DNA from 4 places in the Endozoicomonas sp. genome. Region 3 is predicted to be linked to each of the others. Evidence: predicted binding sites of a transcription regulator. Region 3 holds the regulator's gene; each other region holds the start of a gene.
What was found. The regulator PhoB, encoded in region 3, activates phosphate uptake and scavenging genes when phosphate is short. The targets are predictions, from matches to a motif close to TGTCATANNNNTGTCANA.
Positions count from the first base shown of each region.

Region 1: a site for PhoB is predicted at 3,817-3,834, ahead of ACOCLE_RS19595 (ABC transporter permease subunit). Genes of this name have one in related genera too.
Region 2: a site for PhoB is predicted at 3,864-3,881, ahead of ACOCLE_RS25700 (Na/Pi symporter). Genes of this name have one in related genera too.
Region 4: a site for PhoB is predicted at 2,203-2,220, ahead of pstS (phosphate ABC transporter substrate-binding protein PstS). Genes of this name have one in related genera too.

Region 1 is NZ_OZ239981.1:4,366,211-4,372,139, reverse strand. It holds gene ACOCLE_RS19610 (trans-sulfuration enzyme family protein) at 1-745, opposite strand, end outside; gene ACOCLE_RS19605 (PLP-dependent cysteine synthase family protein) at 742-1,725, opposite strand; gene ACOCLE_RS19600 (Na+/H+ antiporter family protein) at 1,894-3,213, opposite strand; gene ACOCLE_RS19595 (ABC transporter permease subunit) at 3,878-5,929, shown strand, end outside.
Region 2 is NZ_OZ239981.1:5,815,023-5,820,951, forward strand. It holds gene ACOCLE_RS25690 (lytic polysaccharide monooxygenase) at 6-1,280, opposite strand; gene ACOCLE_RS25695 (transposase) at 1,512-2,555, opposite strand; gene ACOCLE_RS25700 (Na/Pi symporter) at 2,640-3,812, opposite strand; gene ACOCLE_RS25705 (glutaredoxin family protein) at 4,138-4,425, shown strand; gene tnpC (IS66 family transposase) at 4,376-5,881, opposite strand.
Region 3 is NZ_OZ239981.1:5,017,705-5,023,633, forward strand. It holds gene ACOCLE_RS22530 (SpoVR family protein) at 1-1,154, shown strand, start outside; gene ACOCLE_RS22535 (hypothetical protein) at 1,602-2,042, shown strand; gene phoR (phosphate regulon sensor histidine kinase PhoR) at 2,111-3,454, opposite strand; gene phoB (phosphate regulon transcriptional regulator PhoB) at 3,585-4,274, opposite strand; gene ubiA (4-hydroxybenzoate octaprenyltransferase) at 4,416-5,321, opposite strand; gene ACOCLE_RS22555 (DUF3050 domain-containing protein) at 5,487-5,929, shown strand, end outside.
Region 4 is NZ_OZ239981.1:1,342,028-1,347,956, reverse strand. It holds gene tnpC (IS66 family transposase) at 1-82, opposite strand, end outside; gene eno (phosphopyruvate hydratase) at 248-1,540, opposite strand; gene ACOCLE_RS05870 (DUF406 family protein) at 1,812-2,096, opposite strand; gene pstS (phosphate ABC transporter substrate-binding protein PstS) at 2,309-3,358, shown strand; gene pstC (phosphate ABC transporter permease subunit PstC) at 3,436-4,377, shown strand; gene pstA (phosphate ABC transporter permease PstA) at 4,388-5,230, shown strand; partial or broken gene pstB (phosphate ABC transporter ATP-binding protein PstB) at 5,314-5,929, shown strand, end outside.

The DNA.
Region 1 (5,929 bases), 650 kb from region 3:
TGCCACGCAATGCCAGATAGCTGTCAAATGGTCCGGCAATACTGCCAATGGCATTCTGCAGAAAAGTCATCCGTTCATTGAGCTCAGGATCATCACCAATAATCACTGCACCACCAATGATGTCAGAATGACCGTTCAGGTATTTTGTGGTTGAGTGCACGACAATGTCTGCCCCAAGATTCAGTGGTTGCTGATTAAATGGGGTAGCAAAGGTGTTATCCACAACGACCAGAATGTTTCGTTTCCGGGCCAGGTCACAGATGGCTTCGATATCAACCAGTTTAAGTAGAGGGTTGGTTGGGCTCTCTATCCAGATCATTCGGGTATTGTTTTGAATGGCTCTCTGAAAAGCCTGTGGGGCAGACATATCAATAAAGCTGAATGACAAACCGGCGCTTCTTCTGCGTACCTGGTCAAACAAGCGGAAAGAGCCACCATACAGGTCATCCATAGCAATCACATGGTCACCGTGATTGAGTAGCTCAAGAACGGTGGCAATAGCGGCCAGACCTGAGGCAAAGGCATAGCCTTTCCGGCCATTTTCCAGGCTGGCCAGCAGGCGCTCAAGGGCAAAACGGGTAGGGTTCTGGCTTCTTGAGTACTCAAACCCGGTGTGTTGCCCGGGAGCCTGCTGTGCATAGGTGGACGAGGTCACAATAGCGGGCATAACTGCACCGGTAACCGGATCAAGCTCTTGGCCACCATGAATGGTAAGGGTAGCAAAACGCATGCTTTTACTGGTCATAGGCTTTCCAGTTCTCCTCTCAGGTGATGCTGTTCAAGCCACTGATGATTAAATGCCTTGGATAGATAGCGGTAGCCAGTGTCACAGGCAAGGGTAACTACGGTTTTAGGGGTGGTCTGTTGCTGGCAATATCTCAGTGCTGCCGCCAGTAAAACACCTGATGAGGTGCCCGCCAGAATCAGTTCCCTGTTAAAGAGTGCTCTTGTATGCCTGAAGGCATCTTGATCTGAAATAGTGAAGGCTTGATCAGCAAGAGACAGGTCGCAGTTATCAGGGACAAAGTCTTCTCCGATCCCTTCGACCAGCCAGCTACCGGGCGTTTTTTCTGGAACGTTGTTGACCTTATCTGCCAGCAACGAACCTTCGGGATCTGCCAGAATCAGTTCTACTCTTGGTTTTTGAGCTTTCAGGTAGCGGCCGGCACCGGTCAATGTGCCTCCTGTACCCACACCACAGACAAACGCATCTACCTTGCCTGCGGTTTGCTGCCAGATTTCCGGACCAGTGGTTTTGAAATGGGCTTCAATATTTGCCTTATTGGCAAACTGGTTGGTGTAAAAGTATCCTTTTTGCTGACTGAGTGTTTCTGCCAGATCCAGATAATAGTCAGGGTGTCCACGGCTAACATCTGAACGGGTGAGAATCACGTTAGCGCCCATCATCTTGAGTAGATCTATTTTCTCCTGACTCATTTTGTCAGGTATGACCGTATTCATCTGATAACCTTTGGCACGGCAAATGGCTGAGAGACTTATGCCGGTATTACCTGCGGTTGCTTCAATAATCTCCTGCCCGGGCTTCAGTTCTCCCTTGCTCTCTGCTGTGTTGATAATGTTCAGCGCCGTTCTGTCTTTGATTGAGCCGTTGGGGTTGTTGCATTCCAGTTTGATGTATAGCTGGCAGCAGCCAGTATCAAAGTGGGTCAGCCGGATAAGTGGGGTATTGCCGATCAGATCTAGTATCGATGTTTTTTGAGTCATACAAGTGGTAACCAACAGTTGTACTGGCGACCACAGTATTGGCAAAAATGGAGAGTGGCTTGGAATGGATTGTTTTAACGATATAGCAGGAAGGAGATTAAAGTACCTGTGCACAGGAAATCATTGGCCATAGGCTGAGACGAGCCTTTGGCCAATGATCATTGCTGATTACAGAATCATCGCTGCAATCCAGGCAAATAGGATCATGGGAATGTTGTAGTGCATGAATGTTGGAATGACGGTGTCACGAATGTGGTCGTGCTGCCCATCGACATCAAGCCCGGCGGTTGGGCCAATGGTAGAGTCCGAGGCTGGAGAGCCTGCGTCACCCAGAGCACCGGATGCACCAACAATCGCTGCTGTAGCCAGAGGCGAAAAGCCAAGGGCCAGTGCCAGAGGGACATAGAGTGTCGCAATGATGGGAATGGTCGAGAATGAAGAACCAATACCCATGGTGATCAGTAACCCGACAACCAACATTAGAAACGCAGCCAGCGCTTTGCTGCCAAACACCAGTTCCTCAACCATGGCGACCAGAGCCGGAATATCCCCCGTTGCTCTCAGCACTTCAGCAAAGCCGGATGCAGAGATCATGATAAACCCGCAGAGGGCCATCATTCTTACGCCTCGGGCAAAGACATCATCCGCTTCTCTCCAGTTTACGATGCCGCCGAGGATCATCATCATGAAGCCTGTGGCTGCACCCATGGCCATAGAGACTGTGAACAGTTGAACACCGAGTGCTGCCGCGATGGATGCCAGAGTAATCAAAACTGCCTTTGGCTCCATGGACTGCTGGTTTTCTTCAGCCGTTTCCAGGGCATTCTCTTCAATGTGGTAATGGCGAGGCTTCCGGTATGTCCAGAACACGGCAACAAGCAGACCAATAAACATGCCAAGTACCGGTAGAGCCATGGCGGATGGCATCAGGTCTGGGTCAATGTTCAAGCCGTTATCGTTGAGATTGCCCGCCAGGATCTGGGTCAGATAGATATTCCCGAAGCCGATGGGTACCAGCAGATAGGTTGCAATCAAGCCAAACGAGAGCGTGCTCGCCACCGCTCTGCGGTCCAGCTGTAAAGAGCTGAAAACGCCCAGCAGCGGTGGAATCAGAATGGGAATAAAGGCAATGTGGACAGGTACAATGTTCTGAGAAGCAAATGCCATCAGAAGGATACTTCCCAGGATCGAGATTCGGATACCTGCGGTTTTGTGAGTGCGAGCTACCCGCTGAATAATACGGTCAGCCAGCCACTGGGGAATTCCAGATGCGGAGATGGCCATGGCAAAGGCACCCAGCATACCGTAGCTGATGGCGATGCTGGCACCACCCCCCAAGCCCTCGGTAAAAGCAGTAAGCGTTGCATCAAACCCCAGTCCTCCTGCAAGACCACCACCGATAGCACCCAGAAAAAGTGCGAGTACAACGTTTACACGCAAGACACTCAAGGTCAGCATGATGGCAACAGCCAAAATGACAGCGTTCATAGTAATCCAGTTTTGTTATATTGGTTTGCGATACTTCAATCCACAGCACAATCCGTAGCAGATCAGCGTAGAGCTCGTTAAGAGCAGTCGCATCCAGCGATTAGTTTTGCCTTGAGATCTTTTTTTCTAGTTGGGAATTTTTATATTCCACATTGAGGCTAGAAGCTCAAGCGATAAAAGTAAATGTGTTCGGGCATGACCGAACCATTAGATCAATGGTGGAGATGGTGTCGGTGGGAATGCAGGGAAGAGGCAATAGAAAGGGCAGAGTTACACTGTTCTGATCGGGTGTCAGCACTTCGCATGGTTAGTAGCTTTCTGGGCAACATCGTTATTTTCTCTGATCATTATGCTCTTACAACAGCTCTGTAAGCTCAGAAATTTTATGCTTACAGCAACCCTTAGCAGTCGCTAAATTACAATGATCTATCTGTTCAGGCAATTATTTTTTATCTTTATGGTTATGAAAAACCAATGCGTTTATCTCAATTTAGTTAGATGCTCTGGAAAGAGCACAGTCATATGAGATGGCCTTCAAATAGGATGATTTTGGGTTAGTAAATACTTATTTTTATCTGCCATGCGTGGAGTGAAATTCTCCATTGTCACATTACTGTCATATTGATTCTGTATGTTACGAGCATGATTTAATCCGGCTTGCGCTATGTATCAAAAATCGATAGATAACAGCCCGGGTATTGATTTCAATACACCGGCACTAAAAAAATATCGTTCTCTGCGCTTCTTAAAAGACCGTCTTGCCCGCTGGGGGGTTGCCTCCGGTGGTCTTGGTGTGATTCTGGCGATTCTCCTGATTTTCTTTTACCTGCTTTATGAGGTTCTGCCGCTATTCAAAAGTGCGGAGATTACGCAGGTTGCTTCTTACCCATCGGCCCAGATCTCCATCGACGAGAAAAACGTCCCCATGTTTCTGTCCGTTGAGGAGCAGGCAGAGGTCGCAATGAAAGCAGAGGCTTCTGGTAATCTGCTTTTTTTCTCAACGGAAACCGGTGAATGGCTACAGAGCGAGTCATTGCCCGTCTCTGGAGGCAGTGGTGTGTCCCGGGTGGTAAAGGATGCTTCCGGTTCTAATCTAATGGCAGCGGGTCTCACTACAGGTGAGATCATCCTTTTTGAGCAGGGCTATAAGATCACCTGGCCTGATGACCGCCGGAAGATCACACCAGAAGTCAACTATCCCTATGACAGGAAGCCCTTTTCCATAAGCGATATTTCAGCCCCGGTTTCACAGCTGGCGATCAGTGATGGTGATGAAAGGCTCCTGGTTGCCGCCAGCATCGATAACCAGCTGTTGATGGATGTTTTTAACAAGGAAGAAGATTTCTTAACCGAGTCAGTCACTATTGAGCAGCAGTCAGTCGTACTGCCCGTTATCAGTGGGCTTTCTGTGGAAGATGATCTTGAAATCCGCCAGTTGCTCATCGATCCCGAACAAACCTGGCTTTACGTCCTCAGTGGCAGCAGTCAACTGACGGTTATCAATATCAGCAATATTGATCGTCCCTATATCCACGCGACGCTCAATCTAACTGCCCAGGGAGTAGACGTTACCGAGTTGGCGTTCCTGTTAGGCGGGGTGTCCCTGTTGGTCGGTGACTCCGAGGGCAATATCGTTCAGTGGTTTATGGTTCGCGAAGATGGCAGCCAGAACCTTAAGAATATTCGTTCTTTCAGTCTCAGTAATGATCCCGTTGATAAGATTGTTCCAGAGCACCGGCGCAAGGGGTTTCTGGCTTCGGATGTTAATGGTCAGGTAGGCCTGTTTTACACGACAGCAAACCGTTCTCTGCTGGTGGAGCCTCTCTCCACTGGTCGAATTGACCAAATGGCCGTAGCACCAAGAGGAAATTATCTGATTCTGGAAAGTCAGGGCGAGACTCAGTTCCTGAACATTGAGAATGAGCATCCGGAAATTTCCTGGTCAGCCCTCTGGGGAAAGGTCTGGTATGAGTCTTACAGTCAGCCTGATTATATATGGCAGTCGTCTGCTTCCAATAATGACTTTGAGCCCAAGCTCAGCCTGATGCCTTTATCGTTTGGGACTCTCAAGGCGGCGTTTTACGCCATGTTGCTGGCAGCACCTCTGGCGATTTGCGCGGCAATCTATACAGCCTACTTCATGGCTCCGGGCATGCGCAGAAAGGTAAAGCCGGTTATCGAGCTTATGGAAGCCCTGCCAACGGTCATTCTTGGTTTCCTTGCTGGACTCTGGCTGGCGCCTCTGATTGAGAATCAGCTGGCGGGTATTTTTGCCCTGTTGCTCTTTGTGCCAGCAGGCATCCTGATGTTTGCTTTTGGCTGGGACAGCTTGCCCTCAAGCATTCGTCACCGGATTCCTGATGGTATGCAGGCCGGGTTACTGGTTCCCGTGGTGTTAATCAGTGGTGCCCTGGCCATGTCACTCAGCTCCAACCTTGAATTGTGGCTCTTTGATGGCGATATGCGAACCTGGCTGACAACAGAGCTGGGTATTCCCTATGACCAGCGTAATGCCCTGGTCGTAGGACTGGCCATGGGGTTTGCCGTTATTCCAACCATATTCTCCATCGCGGAAGATGCGATATTCAGCGTACCCAGACACTTGACCTATGGCTCACTGGCTCTGGGCGCAACACCATGGCAGACCCTGACCCGTGTGGTTCTGTTAACGGCCAGTCCGGGTATTTTCTCTGCAGTGATGATTGGTATGGGAAGG
Region 2 (5,929 bases), 800 kb from region 3:
GCCGCTTAAGGGATTCTCTCCCAAGCTTCGGCCCAGTCTAGCCCTGTTGCCGGTTCGTAATAGAATGGCGCTTGATTGCACCATCCGGTATAGGGCCATGGCTTACATTCGTAAATATTGTCATCGCTGGCAAGGACTTTTGTGCCTGCGGAGTAGCTGCCAATACCTTCAGGGTAGATATGGTCGTATTGATCAGAAGGTTGCGGTGAATCTTGATCAATGACAGAAACGGTGTGAGTGTAATCCGCACTGTGAGCGAATACCGCATTTTTAAATATATTTACCTCATCGTACATGTAGTGATTCATCTCTTCATGCCAGAATCCAATCTGTACTGAACTCCCATGAAGGTCATTAACTTTTCTGGCAAGCTCCGCTGTCCAGGCAGTGAAATCACTGTTTTTTGTTGTGATCTCAATAGATTCATTGACTACATCCATTCCATTGCCGTTTCTTAAGCGGAAATTAGCTTTGTCTCCGGGCTCTGCTGGATTGGTTGTAAAAGTAAGGTAGCGCCCAAGCTTCACCAGTTCAGGAAGAGGGTCTGGATCGGGGTCAGGGCCCGGGTCTGTGCCACCATCGTCTGAAATGCGAATATCAGAACAGTTGTAGAACCCTTCTCCTGCAGGATCCTTACGTTGCCAACGTGTATATAGTATTGCACTGCCTGCCCGCCCTTCTGGAATGGTGTACTCCATTTCATAAAATCCATTAATGACCTGTTTTTCTCCGTGTTCAGCGATCAGTTCGAGGTCATCCCAAGTCAGTTCCTGAATTGCAGAATTAAATTCGGGTTTGCTGAGGTAAATTTGAAAAAAGTGGTTTGGGTGAGGGGCTGAAACATGAATTTTCAGCGTGTGCTTACCGGGTTTTATTGGTGTCTTCTGCCAGTGCATATCGGGAATATCCATGCCTGCTTTCTTCCTGTCGCCAGCTGCACAGAGCGTTCCGTCTTTGATGACGTCTTTAACCGCTTTCAGGCTGTTGTAATTAGGCACTAATGCGGAGAATTCATTTTTTTGCGTGAATGGATAGTCTCCTGACAGGTTAAATGCTCTTTGACAGGCTTCATTAGGAATGGAGTCTGTCCAGTAACCACCATCATCATAGCAATAGACCTGCCGTGCTTTTGGAGTTGCCACCCAGCCATGTGCAAGGACACTACCAGTAAAAGAGAGTGAAAGTGCCGCCAGAAGTGTTTTTTTATATGGAATATCAGTGAAGTACATCATCATTATTACTGCTCTTGTTGATGTTATGCTCTTGAAGTTCCAGAGCATCAGGGAGGTCTGGATTACACATTGAGCCAGCTGATCACATGTTGCTCTTGTATCATTGGTCAATGTCAGGAGTGTTTGAGATTTATAACGTGGTTTTTCTTATTGGTGTGTGCTGGTTGAAATCTGAATGAAGATGGTAGGCTTGATTTTTTGGTCATCGCTTTGCCCCATAAAAAAAAAAGACCTGCAGTGCGAAAAGCATAGCAGGTCTTTTTTTTATGGAGATAGAACTTACGCATTGACAGCTCTGATAAAAGATGGTCTCAGCCAGTCTTTACCATCAGAGAAGCTCTTAATGAAGTCCCAAATAGCATCCTTGAGCGCATCATTCTTAACGCGATAGATGCTACTGAGAGATTCAGATACTTTCTTGGCCTGAAGGCAGGCATACCCAAAGATAGAGGCAAAAATATGGTTCCTGACCTGCTGCTTTCCTCTCACCTGAAAGCGCTCAATACTGCAGAGTTGTTTCAGCGCCCGGTGATACTCTTCGATCGCCCAATGGTGCAGGTGAAGTTCATTAAAGCCTACCTGTGGTGATACCTCTGATCCAGCATGGGGTGTGTAGACGACGTAATGGCGCAGCTCGTTTTTTAGCCGCGTCCGGTACAAACGCACAGAACCAAAATTACGTAGCCAAACGGTTATTCCCTCTTCAGGAATCTCCAGGCTCTGCACTTGTTGGTAGTCACCCTTTTGGATAGAAACAGTACGGTTGCTTTTAACGGCAAACATAAAACCCAGACCGTTGTTTTTCACAGTCTTCAGGTTTGCGGCACTGCTATACCAGGAATCCCCCGTAACAAATGCAGGTCGTAAGCCCCATACAAGTACTTCTTTCAGCATCTCGAGAAAATAATCATTTTTGGACTTTCCGTCCGCAGAGTCATAGATACGGAAATTGACAGGAAGGCTATAGCCTTTGATATCGGTGTAATAGAGCGTTATGAGATTAATGCCCTTGACGGCTTTATGATGCTTGCCCGAGTAATGATAGCCGATGAATGCCGTGTAGTTACTGTACGGCTTATCCAGCACCGTATCATCAACCGATAGCGTGCCCCCATCAAGAATCAGCCTTGCGGCTACTTCCATGAAAAGGTCATTGGGAGCAAAGTCTTCACGTTGTAGAAAACGGTTAACGCTGTGGTGTGACATATCTCCGATCTCACTAAGGCGAGTACAGGTTGCTGATTTCGGCTCACACAATAGAAACCCTGTATATTTCGGCAAATCACACCCAGCTGTTGTAGGTCTTGTTATCTTTCTACGCACGACGACATCCGCTATTTTTTGCTGATCTAGCAATTTTTACAGCTGCCTGTCAATGCGAAAGTCCTAGGAGAGCTATCTCTCCAATCAAGCTGTCAGGAAAATGATGATACCTGGCAGGATGAAGAAGGCGATGAACAGATAGGCAAAAGCGTACATTCTGTTCTTAACGGCCAGATCAGACAGTTTGTCAGCCATAAACAGTGGGATTTCTCTTAGCCACTTGATGCCGTAAATCAGTACCACGGCACAGAAGTTAAAGAAGAAATGCACCATGGCGATGGTCAGTGCAGGCAGTGCTGCAGGACCGGTAATGGCTGTAGCAGCCAGCAGAGCCGTGATGGTTGTACCGATATTAGCACCCAGAGTAAAAGGATACATTTGTCGTACAGTAAACAGGCCATTTGCAACCATCGGTACCATCAAGCTGGTGGTGGTTGATGAAGACTGAACCATCACCGTCATGGTCATGCCGGACAGAATGCCGCTGATTGGACCACGGCCAATGGATTTGTGCAGCGCATCCTTGGCTTTACCCACCATGACCTTCTTGAGCAGCTTGCCAAGACGAACCACTGAGAAAAAGATCAAGACAATACCGATAGCAATCATGGCAATACCAGACAGCGTGCTGTCAGGCAGTACAGATACAAAGCCCTTGATAATGTCTTCGGCCGGTGATGTTAACGGGTCAATAAAGTTCAGGCCTTTCATTGACATATTCTGACCGCCAACCAGCATACTTGCTACGGATGCTGAAAGCTTGCTCAGGAAGCCAGTGAACAGTTCCAGTGGCAGAAGGATCAGAACCGCCAGCCAGTTAAAGAAGTCGTGAACTGTAGATGCGGCAAAGGCCTGTTTGAATTCTTTATGGCAGCGAATGTGACCAAGACTGACGATGGTGTTAGTAATGGTCGTGCCGATGTTGGCGCCCATGATCATCGGGATCGCAAGATGAACCGGCAGGCCGCCAGCTACCAGACCCACAATAACAGAAGTTACTGTACTGGAAGACTGTACGAGCGCTGTCGCCAGTGTACCCGCCAGCAGACCCATGATGGCATTGTTGGCAAAACTGAACAGCTGTGCTGCCGCTTCACTACCACCCACCGCCATTTTAAAGCCGGAGCCGATGACACTAACAGCTACCAGCAGAGCGTAGATCCAAAGAACAACACGCAGCCAGATACGACCGTAATGGCGCGTGGTCATGGTTTTGAAATCAGCGCCCTGTGAAGAAGCAGATGTCATTTCAGACATATAGAGTGCACCCTAGTGCTTATAAAGTTGATGGTAAAAATATCGAGTATTTGTGACAGTTTTATGACAATTTCTTCACAAAACTGACATATGCGGCGTCTCCTTAATTCGGGACTGTAATGATGTGTTTGATACTGGGTCTCATGAAGAGTTCACATAGTTAGCCGTCAGGTTTGGCTTTCACGGGGGCAGGGTTGTCATACTGAAAAGGCTTGCTGATATCCACTGGACTATATTAAGGAAAGAGATGTCGTGGTATTAGCTTTTTCTTAGCTTTTTACCTGATTGATTGTTAAGGATTTTTTCTTGAATAAGGATGTTCGGATTGAAAACCGTAATCATTTTTCTCCTTGTGCTTTTTGTCTACCAGAAATGGGATGACATCAATAATTATATTAATCCACCACCTGACTTTTCTGTTCAGCATGGGGGCAAAGTGATTCTTTACTCTGCTGAGTGGTGTGGCTATTGCAAGGAAACCCGCAAGTTACTCGAGCATCAAAATATTCCTTTTTATGAGTATGATATTGAGAAGTCTGCTGAAGGCTTTAAACAATTTGTAACTATTCAGCACCCAGCAAAGGCGTATTGTTGTAATTTCGAACCGCTTTAAGAAGCGCCTGAAATATGTTCAACCCCTGCTTTTTAGCAGATGATAAATAGCTTCGGATTCGGGTAAACATGGTACCTCCGTCTTCGCTTCTGAAGCAGCCTGAGATCTTCTGCTTAAGTTTGGCCATCCTGGCATCACGTTCACTGCCATTGTTATCGAAGGGAATTGAAAAGTCCGACATGAAGCGCAACGTTTCAACCTTAAACTCAATAAGCCTTTTGAACAGGTTGTAGGCCTTGGTATTCCTGACCTTCTTACGTCCAAGCACCTGTCGTTGTTTTTCCATATAAGCGGTTTCCTTCGTGAGAGCCCTTTGAAGGATTTGGTCGTATATCGTCTCAATGCGAAGCTGTATTGCACCAGGCATTTGAGTCAGACCGGCTGCTTTGTATTTCTTGCAGAAGTGCCAGGAGAGCGTAAGCAATTTCATCAGCCGCAGAGCCAGCTTATTCGCATCCCTATCGACAACTCCCTGAAGCTCTCTCAGATGATGGGCATTACAAAGCACATGCACTGCCGCATAGGCAAAGTAGGACTTCCAATGATCGTGAACCAGAATGCCTGCAAAAGTCAGCAGGATGCCCATTGCATCCATTGCTTCACAACCTCGCCTTTCTGAGAGGTAGTAAAGCGTCCATTGGTCATCTCGCATAATGTGTAACCACCACAGTGAACCGTCAACCCGCATGCCAGTTTCATCCGCTCCTGCAACCGGACTTTCTTGTAAAGCATCGCGGATACTCTGCTCAGTAGAGGCCAGGTTCTCATGGGTATAGGCAACAAAATTGGCAACAGAGCCTGCGCTGACACTCATGCAATAAATAGTATTGAAATACTCAGACACCCGGTGATATGGGATGAAGTGATACTGGTTTAAATGAACAGCCATTGCCTGAGTCACTTCTCCGTATTGAGCAGCGGCTTTCACTCCTTGGGGAAACTCAGCGGTGTTCCGTTTACCACAAGGACATACTTTAACGTCTGCCCAGTACGCGGTAACTTCAAATTCTCCGGGTCTACCTGGATCAAAAACCTGTCGCTCAATGTATTTGGTGGGTTTAATATCGATAAGCGAAGACTGGCAACAGCAACATTTTTCAACCTTCAGATGCCTGACATAATCGGGTAAGGCGACACGTCTCAAACAAGAGCCTTGATGACCTTTCTGGCCACCTGGTTTATTGCCTGAAGATGGTCTAAGGCTTTTGGGGTTCGGTGTTTCCTGTGAGGAGCAGGGGGCTTCTTTGGAAGATGTATCACCTTTATCACTCCCTTTTTTACTGGGCTTTTGATAACCATCTGACGATGGTGGCTTACTACTGTTTTGACTGTTTTTATTAACCCTTTCTTCCAGTTCGCTGCAACGTTCCCGTAAAAGCGCATTCTCGGTCCGAAGCTCTTCATTCTCTTTAAGGAGAGCTTCGGTAAACGGAGTAGCTGGGAAGTCTGGTTCCATACTGGAGATTTGTTAGAAAAATTGAGTATAAGATGATGGTCGAAAAAT
Region 3 (5,929 bases):
ATGGACATAACTCCTTCTTTAAAGGGAATTATCTGTTTCAAACCTGGACAGATGCTGAGTCTATTATTGATTACCTGCTATTTGCCAAAAATTATATTGCTGAGTGTGAAGAGAAATATGGTATCGAGGCGGTTGAAGAAATACTGGATGCTTGCCATGCCTTAATGAATCAGGGGGTTAATAGATATAAAAGACCCAGACCCTTATCGGCTGAACAGGAGCAGGCCAGACAGGAAGAGAGAGCGGAATATATTCAGCGAACATTAAACGATATATGGACAACGATTCCCAAAGTTGAGAAAGAAGAGCAGGAACAGGTAGAGCGATTCCCTAAAGACCCAGAAGAGAACCTGCTCTATTTCCTTGAAAAGAATGCCCCACTGTTGGAAACCTGGCAGAGAGAGATATTACGAATTGCCAGAAAAATTGCCCAATACTACTATCCCCAGAAACAGACCCAGGTGATGAATGAAGGATGGGCCTGCTTCTGGCATTACCACCTTCTTCATGAGCTGTACAATGAAGGAAAGGTAACCGATGGTTTTATGCTGGAGTTTCTTCATTCTCATTCCAGCGTTATCTACCAGCCGGCTTTTGATAGCCCGCATTACAGTGGTATCAACCCATATACTCTTGGCTTTAATATGTTTATGGATATTCGCCGTATATGTGAAAACCCTACGGATGAAGATCGAGAGTGGTTTCCAGATATTGCTGGAAGTGACTGGCTGGATACCGTCCACTTTGCTATGAAAAACTTTAAGGATGAAAGCTTTATCCTTCAGTTCCTGTCACCCAAGGTAATGCGAGATTTAAGATTGTTTTCAATTCTGGATGATGAGTCCCGTTCTTATCTTGAAGTGGATAGTATTCACGATGAAATGGGGTATAAAGAAATACGTGAGTCACTGGCGGCTCAGTATAATCTTGGCAATAGAGAGCCAAACATTCAGGTTTATAATGTGAATGTTCGAGGTGATCGAATGCTGACTCTTCGTCATTATCAGCATCAAGGTCGGCCTCTGGGGAAAGAGACAGATGAACTTCTGAAGCATATTCACCGGATTTGGCAATTTGATGTCGAGATTGAATCATTCGAAAATGGTGCAGTAACTCAAAGCTGGCAATGCAGTGAAAATAGTAAGAGGAAATAGAAATCTATTCGTATTTATATGACCTAGTGGTAGGGGCACATAAGTTACTGCCAGTACGCATCTAAAACACACAGGACGATTCCTGAAAGTGCTGTTTTTTATCATCATCGAGCGCAGTACTTGAAAGGTGTTCGCCAGTCACAACTCACCGGTAAGAACTGCATGTCTTTAGTCAAATACTGCATTTGAACTATCTCTATGATTTATACAACTTATTTCTTTTATAGCTATTAATAGTTTGATCAAAAATACATCCGAATGATGTAATCTGTTGTTCAACTATGGATTAATAATTTGTCAGTTTTTACTATCATCGATTCACATTATTTTTAATATTTATATAATGGTACTTCCATCTAAAAAAATCTTGCTGTATAAAGATCATCGAATTGAACATCTTTATTCCTAAGTAGGAAGTTCTATCAAGACCAAGGAGTCGTAAAGTAAATGAATATTTTTGAAGAAGTTCTGCATCGTTTAAGCAGCAAAACCCGTATTCGTTCTCTGTTTAAAGATGTACACGCTGAAGATCTGGAGCGTATCATTTCTCGTCTGAACGATGTTCTGACTGAGAAGCAGGAAGCTCGCGTTAAAGACGAAGAAAAGCGTAAGAAGAAGCAGGAAAGCATTGAAGCGATCAAGCAGATTATGGCTGACCGTGGTGTTTCCATGAATGACCTGGGTCTGGGTAACCTGGAACTGGATGAAGCTGCACCAAAGCGTCGCAGAAATATTCAAAAGTACACTTTTGAATATGAGAATGAATCAGGTGAGCGCATCAAGTGGGAAGGTGCTACCACTGGCCGTCTGCCACGTGATTTTCAAGCTTACCTGGAGCGCACTGGTAAGAAGCGTCTGGACTGCGCTTTGGAACAGATCGAAGAGTAAATACTGTTTGATCTTTCGTAAAAAAGGGCCAGAAAGGCCCTTTTTTATTTAATAGGCTGTGTTTAACCTCAAATATCTGGCTCTTTAGCTTGGATCACTTTGGTCGAGTTGATTCTTGATAATGGGAAATGACAGATAAACCGACTGCCTTTGCCCGGATGACTACTGATACTGATACGACCTTCGTGCCTTAACAAAACATGTTTTACAATCGCCAGCCCTAAACCCGTACCACCTGTTGCGTGGCTTCGGCTTTTATCCACACGATAAAATCGCTCGGTCAGTCTTGGAATATGAACAGGGTCTATGCCTACACCATTGTCCTGAATCATAAGGTGACCACCCTCTGGATCCTGCCACCACTTCACATGAACCTTTCCACCCGAAGGTGTATAGCGGATGGCATTATAAACCAGATTGGAAAATGCACTGCGTAACTCCATGGCGTCACCAGTGACTGAGGCATCTTCTGCACATTCCAGTTGTAACTGGTGCTGGTTTTCACCACTCAGTGCTTTAGCGTCATTTATTATTCCCAAAAGCAGTGGCTTCAGTTTTACTGTCTGGCTTATTCTTTCCGGTTCAGTCGCTTCAAGACGTGAAAGCAATAAAAGGTCTTCGATCAGGCGCTGCATTCTTGATGCCTGTTCCTGCATCTGGCTAAGAGCTCGCTTGAACATAGGCGGCGTATCAGGATTCATTTCCATTCCGTCGCTCATTGTCTCAAGATAGCCAGAAATGACCGTCAGGGGCGTCCTCAGTTCATGAGAAACATTGGCAACAAAGTCTGTTCTCATTATCTCAAGCTGATGTAAACGACTGACATCTCTTACTAAAAGCAGTCGATTGCCCTGACCATAAACGGTAATTGCTATTTGCAGTTGTCGGTTTTCGTGGGCAGGGGAGTCAATCTTAATTGGTTCTTTGCCTCGGCTATTTTCCATATAGCTGGCGAATTTGGGATTTCTAACAAGGTTCGTCAGAGGTTGCCCCTGATCATCGGGCATTTGCAGGCCAAGCAGTTCGCCTGCAGCACGGTTCCACCACTCAAGGCAACCATTTTGGTCTGCCATGATTATCCCGTCGTTTAGGGCGGCAGTTGATTCCTGTATGCGCTCAATTACGTTAGCAAGTCGCTGCTTTGAACGACTATGTCTACGTTGTATTCGATAAATGCCATCAAAAATCTCGCCCCAGATTCCTTTGCTTTCAGGAGGATCCAGCTCTTTATGAGCGGCTTCATCAAGCCATCTAAGCAGACGATGTAGCTGATGATGATTCCAGACTAAATACGACAAGGTAGTAATAAAAAGTCCTAGAAAAATCTGGTCAACTAACCAGCCTGCAAGCAGCCCGATTGCAAGAACGGACACCATTCGACCAATAAACCAGGATCGGAGAGAGCTTGTCACATGTAATACCGGAGTTTGTTTAGCCTATGGCTATTGAGCCTGCTCATGATCCTACTGTCACCTGCTGATGTCGACGAAAAATATTCTGACATCCTGTTTATGTTATCCAGGTAAAATCCCGAATCAGGTTTTATGCCTTGGTAGAGAAGCGGTAACCAGTACCTCTGACAGTCTGAATGTAATTTTCATAGTCACTGCCCAGAGCTTTTCTAAGACGACGGATATGTACATCAACCGTTCTCTCTTCAACATACACATTGCCACCCCAGACTTGGTCAAGCAATTGGCCACGGGAGTAGGCACGTTCCTGATGAGTCAGAAAGAACTGCAGCAGTCGGTATTCAGTTGGTCCCATCTCTGCGGGGTTACCGTCAATACTGACGCGATGACTGACAGGGTCGAGTGCCAGCCCTTTAACGACAATAGGTGATTGTTCGTCCATACCTTGGGTTCTGCGAAGTACCGCCTTGAGTCGAGCAGCCAGTTCACGGGGGGAGAAAGGTTTCGTGATGTAATCATCTGTCCCGGTTTCCAACCCCTGGATTTTATGATCCTCTTCACCTTTAGCTGTCAGCATAATGATTGGAATTTCTGCCGTCATCTGGTCACGCTTTAGTCGTCTGGCCAGCTCAATACCAGAAATATCGGGAAGCATCCAATCCAGCAGTATCAAGTCTGGCCTGCTATCAACCACCAGTGAATGAGCCTGTTTTGCATCAGCGGCTTCCAGACACTGGTATCCCGCCATTTCCAAAGCCATAGCGACCATTTCCCTGATGGGTGTTTCATCATCCACAATTAAAATTGTTTTGCCAGACATGAGAATACCCCGAGATTGAATGCAGATTTATTCAACAACTAATTATCTATGTTTCAGGTATTACAACGGCAAAATGTTACAGAAAAATGACGTAGTATGAAATTTGTCAGGGTCACCGTAAGTACGGTGACCTGCAGATGCTTATTGTGAGCAGAGAATGCCAAGAAAAATAACTGCTCCAACCCAATGGTTAGAAAGAAAGGCTTTGAAGCAAGGATCCCTTTCACGGTTACGGGTTGACCATTGCTGATGAGTAAAGCCAGCAGCCGCGGCAACAAGACTTAAATAGAAGGGCCAGGCCAATTCAAGCTGCAGCCCCAGCATGGCCATCGCTACCAGAGTAAAAGCCTGAAAGCAGCCGATAATCAGGTTATCCATTTCACCAAATAAAATGGCTGTGGATTTAATACCAATTTTCAAATCATCGTCTCTGTCCACCATGGCATACTGGGTATCGTAGGCAACGGTCCATAGTAGGTTAGCTGTAAACAAAAGCCATGCCTGAGTTGTCAATGTACCGGCTTCAGCTGCATACGCCATGGGGATTGACCAACCAAATGCTGCTCCCAGTACCACTTGAGGTAGGTAAGTGTGTCGCTTGGCAAAAGGGTAGGCAGACGCCAGTAGCAGGGCGGCAAAGGAAAGGTAGATGGTTAAAATATTGGTGGTCAGTACCAGTGCAAAGGCGATTAAAAATAGACTGGCGGCATATATAAGGGCTTCTTTGGGCGTTATTTTTCCCGTCACTAATGGGCGCTGATGAGTTCGTTTTACATGACCATCAAAATGCCGGTCAGCATAGTCATTAACAACGCAGCCAGCACTGCGAGTCAAAATGACGCCCAGAATGAAAACCACAAGATTGTGTACAGTGGGAGTACCATCAGCAGCAAGCCAAAGCGCCCATAGTGTTGGCCATAACAATAGATAGATACCAATAGGACGATCTAGGCGAGCCAGTTGAATAAAGTCTTTCCAGCGTGGCAGATGCTGATCAAGCAGCTCTGCACATTTATTAGAGCCTGTTATTGATTGTATGAGTTTCATCTGCGCCCGTAAAAACCTGTGTTTTGAAAATAGTCAGGGCCTTCCAGCCGATAAATGTTGTGCCGATAAACATAGGTGAGCAGCCAGGCTGCCATGTATCCAATGTCTATGTAGTCTTTGTTTTGTCGGCCTGCCAGAGCCAATCGCTTACAGCAGGAGACTATCATGTTTACAAAAGACTTACGCCCTCTTCGAGAACAACTTTTCAATCACTCCCTTTACCAGAAAATTGATAGTGTGGAAAAGTTGTCGGTCTTCATGGAAGCTCATGTATTTGCTGTATGGGATTTTATGTCGCTGGCGAAAAGATTGCAGCTTGAGTTTACTTCCATGCAGCTACCCTGGGTGCCTGTTCCGGATGCCCGGTCTGCCCGCTTCATTAATGAAATTATTCTCTATGAAGAGACGGATAAGGATCGGCATGGTACACCAATGAGCCATCTGGAAATGTATCTCGCAGCCATGCGTGAAGTATCAGCAGACACCAGCAAAATTGAGCAGGTCATTTATAGCATTAAGACTGGTGTTCCCTGGCAGCAGGCCCTGGTGGTTGCTGATGTGCCAGAATATATTCAGGCATTTGTTTCGGATACGCTGAAGGTAGCCCA
Region 4 (5,929 bases), 2.4 Mb from region 3:
AAAGCGCATTCTCGGTCCGAAGCTCTTCATTCTCTTTAAGGAGAGCTTCGGTAAACGGAGTAGCTGGGAAGTCTGGTTCCATACTGGAGATTTGTTAGAAAAATTGAGTATAAGATGATGGTCGAAAAATCAGAAAATTCCAGATTTATATGAAGGGTGCTGAATAGTTACAGTAAAACGAAGCAAATTCACCCCATAAAAAAGGGAGGCTATAAGCCTCCCTTTTTCAACCAGCATTGACGGCTAATCAGGCACGCTTGAATTCAGCGATACCACGATAAGGCGCTTTGCCTTCCAGCTGCTCTTCGATACGGATCAACTGGTTGTACTTGGCAACACGGTCAGAACGGCACAGGGAACCGGTCTTGATCTGGCCAGCACAGGTACCTACCGCCAGGTCAGCGATAGTGGCGTCTTCGGTTTCACCGGAACGGTGAGAGATAACCGCAGTGTAGCCAGCATCTTTCGCCATCTTGATCGCTTCCAGAGTTTCGGTCAGGGAACCGATCTGGTTGAACTTGATCAGGATAGAGTTAGCGATGCCCTTGTCGATACCTTCTTTCAGAATCTTGGTGTTGGTTACGAACAGGTCGTCACCCACGATCTGGATCTTGTCGCCCAACAGTTCAGTCTGGTACTTGAAGCCGTCCCAGTCAGATTCGTCCAGACCATCTTCGATAGAGATGATTGGGTACTCTTCGGTCAGACCTTTCAGGTAGTCAGAGAACTCATTGGAAGTGAAGACTTTGCCTTCGCCTTTCAGGTTGTACTTGCCATCTTCGTAGAATTCAGAAGCCGCACAGTCCATAGCCAGAGTGATATCGGTACCCAGAGTGTAACCGGCAGCTGCAACAGCGTCTTTGATCACAGCCAGGGCGTCAGCATTGGAAGCCAGGTTTGGTGCAAAACCACCTTCGTCACCAACCGCAGTGTTCAGGCCTTTGTCAGATAGTACTTTCTTCAGAGCGTGGAATACTTCAGCACCCATGCGCAGCGCTTCAGCGAAGTTCTTGGCGCCAACTGGCTGAATCATGAATTCCTGGATGTCGACGTTGTTGTCAGCGTGCTCACCGCCGTTCAGGATGTTCATCATTGGAACCGGCATGGTGAACTGACCCGCAGTACCGTTCAGCTCAGCAATGTGAGCGTACAGAGGCATGCCTTTGTCAGCAGCAGCGGCTTTGGCAGTAGCCAGAGACACCGCCAGGATAGCGTTGGCACCAAGCTTGGCCTTGTTGTCAGTACCGTCAAGATCGATCATCTTCTGATCCAGACCACGCTGGTCGTTGGCATCAAAACCAAGCAGTGCTTCACGGATAGGGCCGTTAACATTGGCAACGGCTTTCAGAACGCCCTTGCCCAGGTAGCGGGACTTGTCACCATCACGCAGTTCCAGAGCTTCGCGGGAACCAGTAGAAGCGCCGCTGGGAGCACAGGCAGTACCAAAGGCACCAGACTCAAGAATGACGTCAGCTTCAACAGTGGGGTTACCACGAGAATCGAGGACTTCGCGAGCCTTGATTTCCTTGATAGCGGTCATGAGATACTCCGGGTGAAGAATTCGGAAATTTCAAGTGAGAGGTAAGCAATACCGTAAAACGGATGCGGCATTGTTACGGGAGGGGCAACTATACCACCGGAAAATCCTGTGTCAAAGCCTTACAATTTCGCTGGACACCGCGCCATTCTTGAGCTTCGTGGATTTTTGATCGTTACTGTTAATTACTGTCAATCGCCTGTTAACCATCGTTTAAACCGAGCGACAATGATCAAACAGTAATCAAACAACAAAAACAATGTAAGTAAAGTTACTACCTGAGATACAGCTCAAAAATCAGCTTCTCAGCTGTGCAGTCAAAGTCAAACATGGCATCGATGGTGACACTGCCCGACCGGTGATTTACCGTTTTCTTTATCTGGCAATGATCAGAAATGCTGTTTGCCAATGCTTCCATCTTCGCCATCTGATCGTTTGCCTGTTGCTCATTATCCCCTTCTATCGTCATTTCAAGGTGAGTGTCACCTGGTACAATCACCTCACCAATTTCAAAACAGTGATCGGCATCAACCTCCAGCTCAACGGTCGTATTCTCCATATCAGTTCTCCTGTTATGAAAACACAAATAGCAGGGCACCCTTACAATAGTAGAAACAAATCGATGTCGTACAACTTCCTGTAGATCAACTCAATCTAAAAAAAACTGTCATATAACTGAAACATTAGAGCAATATTTCTGTAACAGTCCCCCCCTATTCTTGCTCCCATCAAACACAAACACTCTCAAAGCGTTTTCGGGGGAAAAGAACCATGACGTTCTTAAAGTCAGTTGTCGTATCCTCAGTTTTAGCTGCCGCTGCTTTTTCCGGAGCAGCCAGCGCAAAGTCAATCAACGGTGCTGGAGCCAGCTTCCCGCATCCTGTCTATGCCAAGTGGGCAGAAGAGTACAACCAGGAAACCGGCGTCAAAATAAACTATCAGGCCATCGGTTCCGGTGGTGGTATTCGCCAGATCACAGCCAAAACCGTTGATTTTGGAGCCACCGATGCGCCTTTGGATCAACAGAGACTCAATGATGAAGGCATGATCCAGTTCCCAATGGTGATGGGCGCTATTGTTCCGGTCGTTAACATTCCGGGTATTGAACCAGGCGCCCTGAAACTGACCGGTGACATTGTTGCCGACATCTATATGGGCAAGATTAAAAAGTGGAATGATGAGCGCATTACCAGTATCAACCCGGATCTGAAGATTCCAGGACAATCCATTTATGTTGTTCACCGCTCAGACGGTTCAGGAACCACCTATAACTTCACAGACTACCTGAGTCAGGTCAGTGAAACCTGGAAAAACGACGTCGGCACCAACACCGATATCACCTGGCCAAAAGCAGCAACAACCATTGGCGCTAACGGTAATGCCGGTGTGGCCAACTTTGTCCGCCGCACCCGCGGTTCCATTGGTTACGTCGAGTATGCCTTTGCCAAACAGAACAACCTGAGTCACACCCAGCTGGCCAGTGCTGAAGGCAAATTCCTGCAGCCAACCATGGAAACTTTCCAGGCAGCCGCAATGAACGCTGACTGGAAAAATGCGCCTGGCTTCCGCCTGCTGCTGAATAACCAACCTGGCGCTGATTCCTGGCCAATGACCGCTGCCACTTTCATCCTGATGCATAAGGATCAGGTCGATGCCGGACGCGCCAGAGAGATCGTCAAGTTCTTCGACTGGAGTTATGAAAACGGTGGCGAGCTGGCAGAAGCGCTGGATTTCATCCCCATGCCAGACAGTGTTATTGAACTGGTTGAAAACACCTGGAAAGAGCAGCTGACCCATAAAGGCACGGCCATCATCCAGTAACCCAGTGACGTTTATTCAATAAAGTAGGAAGGATCTCAGGGTAATGAGCTAGACGGCTCATTGCCCTCCTGACAGTTATGCATTCCACTACCAGTGCTCTCACATTACGACCTGGCGCAATCAACGGCGATTCCATTTTCCATCGCCTCAGCTTTGCCAGCGCCGTATTAATTTTCCTGGTGCTGATCGGCATCATTCTCTCCCTGATCGATGGTGGCTGGCAGGCACTTGCCAAGTTTGGCCCTGGTTTTATCTTCAGCAATACCTGGGATCCGGTCGGTGGTGAATTTGGTGCCGCAGCCGCTATTTACGGCACTCTGGTTTCGTCACTGATCGCCATCGTTATCGCTATTCCCGTTGGCCTTGGCACTGCCATCTTTCTGGCCGAACTGGCGCCAGAGTGGATCAGTAAGCCCGTAGGTATGGCCATTGAACTGCTGGCTGCTGTGCCCAGTATTATCTACGGTATGTGGGGACTGTTTGTCTTTGCCCCCTGGTTCTCTGAAGGTTTCCAGTTCTGGGCATTAGAGAATCTGGTCAATATCCCCCTGATTGGTCCCTGGTTTGATGGTCCTCCCATCGGCATCGGCCTGCTGGCTGCCGGTATCATTCTGTCGTTTATGATCCTGCCCATCATCACCGCCCTGACCCGCGATGCCCTGAAAACCGTGCCGAATGTGGTTCGTGAAGCAGCCTACGGCATTGGCGCCACACCCTATGAAGTCATTACACGGGTACTGCTGCCTACCATCAAAAATGCCGCTGTCGGTGCTGGTATTCTGGGTCTTGGCCGTGCCCTGGGTGAAACCATGGCGGTCGCTTTTGTGATTGGCGGTGCCAACCGCATTGAGACATCGCTCTTTATGCCAGCCAGCTCAATCTCCTCCACAATTGCCCAACAGTTCAATGAGGCCACCAATGAACTGCACATTGCATCTTTGATCAGTCTGGGGCTGGTGCTCTTTATCCTGACCTTTGTGGTGATGGGTGCAGCGCGCATCCTGTTGAGAAAGCGTTAAGGAGTCGGTGATGTCATTACGAAAACTCAAAAATCAGGCCTTTATCGGTTTCTGCATACTCTCAGCACTGTTTGGCCTGGTTGTTTTATCCAGCGTACTGTACAGCCTGGTTGGCAAGGGTATTGCCGGCATGGGACTGCATATTTTTACTGAGCTGACACCCGGACCAGGAAGTCATGGCGGACTGAAAAACGCCATTGTAGGCAGTTTGATGCTTACCACTCTGGGCATTGTTATTGCCACACCGCTGGGTATTCTGGCCGGCACCTGGTTATCCGAGAGCAATCAGTCGTCAAAAGCGGCGGAAATGCTGCGCTTTCTGAACGGCATGCTGATGAGCGCCCCATCAATCCTGATCGGTCTGTTCGTTTATAAAATCGTGGTGGTTACCACCGGCTCGTTCTCTGGCTGGGCAGGTGCAACCGCTCTGGCCATTCTGGCACTGCCCATTATTGTCAGCACCACTGAAGAGATGCTGCGTCTCGTGCCAACCACCCTGAAAGAAGCAGGCAGCGGTCTGGGTGCCCCCCGCTGGCAGGTCATTACCAAACTCTGCTATCGCGCTGCCGGCCCCGGCATTATCACCGGCGTACTGCTGGCCATGGCCCGTATTACCGGTGAAACCGCACCACTGTTATTTACCGCACTGAACAGCAACTACATGACCACAGACATGAGCCAGCCCATGGCCAACCTGCCCGTGACCATTTACCAGTACGCCATGAGCCCTTACGAATCATGGAACGAGCTGGCCTGGGCCGGCGCTCTGCTGATCACCACCTTTATTCTGATTATCAATATTCTGGCCACCGTGTTACCTCGCTGGCTGAAAGCAAGAAAGGCTGCCAAATGACCATGAATGTAGCGATCGAGCAAAACCCGACAATCCAGCCAATAGAAAGCGCGTCTGTCACTGAGCTGAGTAGCGCCAGTCCAATGCCGCGCATGGAAGTCAATGGCCTGAATTTTTTCTACAACAAAGGCGCTGAGCCTGCGTTGAAAAACATCAATATGCCCATTTACAACAACCGGGTCACTGCACTGATCGGCCCATCCGGCTGTGGTAAATCCACACTGCTGCGAACCATGAACCGCATCTATGACCTGTACGGCACTCAACATGCGGAAGGTGAAGTATTGTTAGACGGCGAGGATATTCTCAAAAACAATGTGGACTTAAACGCCTTGCGTTCCAAGGTCGGCATGGTTTTCCAGAAGCCAACCCCGTTCCCCATGTCCATCTATGACAACATTACCTTTGGCCTGAAGATGCAGGGGGGTATGTCAGCCCCGCAAATGGCAGTTCGAGCCAAAAAGGCACTGAAACGTGCTCACCTGTGGAAAGAGGTCAAGGACAAACTGGATGCCGACGCCAGCAGCCTTTCTGGCGGACAACAACAGCGCCTCTGCATAGCACGTACTATTGCCCTGAAGCCCGAAGTCATTCTTATGGATGAGCCAACATCCGCACTGGACCCCCTTGGCCACTGCAGCCATCGAAGAACTGATTACCGAGCTGCGAGAAAAGTACACCATCGTAATTGTGACCCAT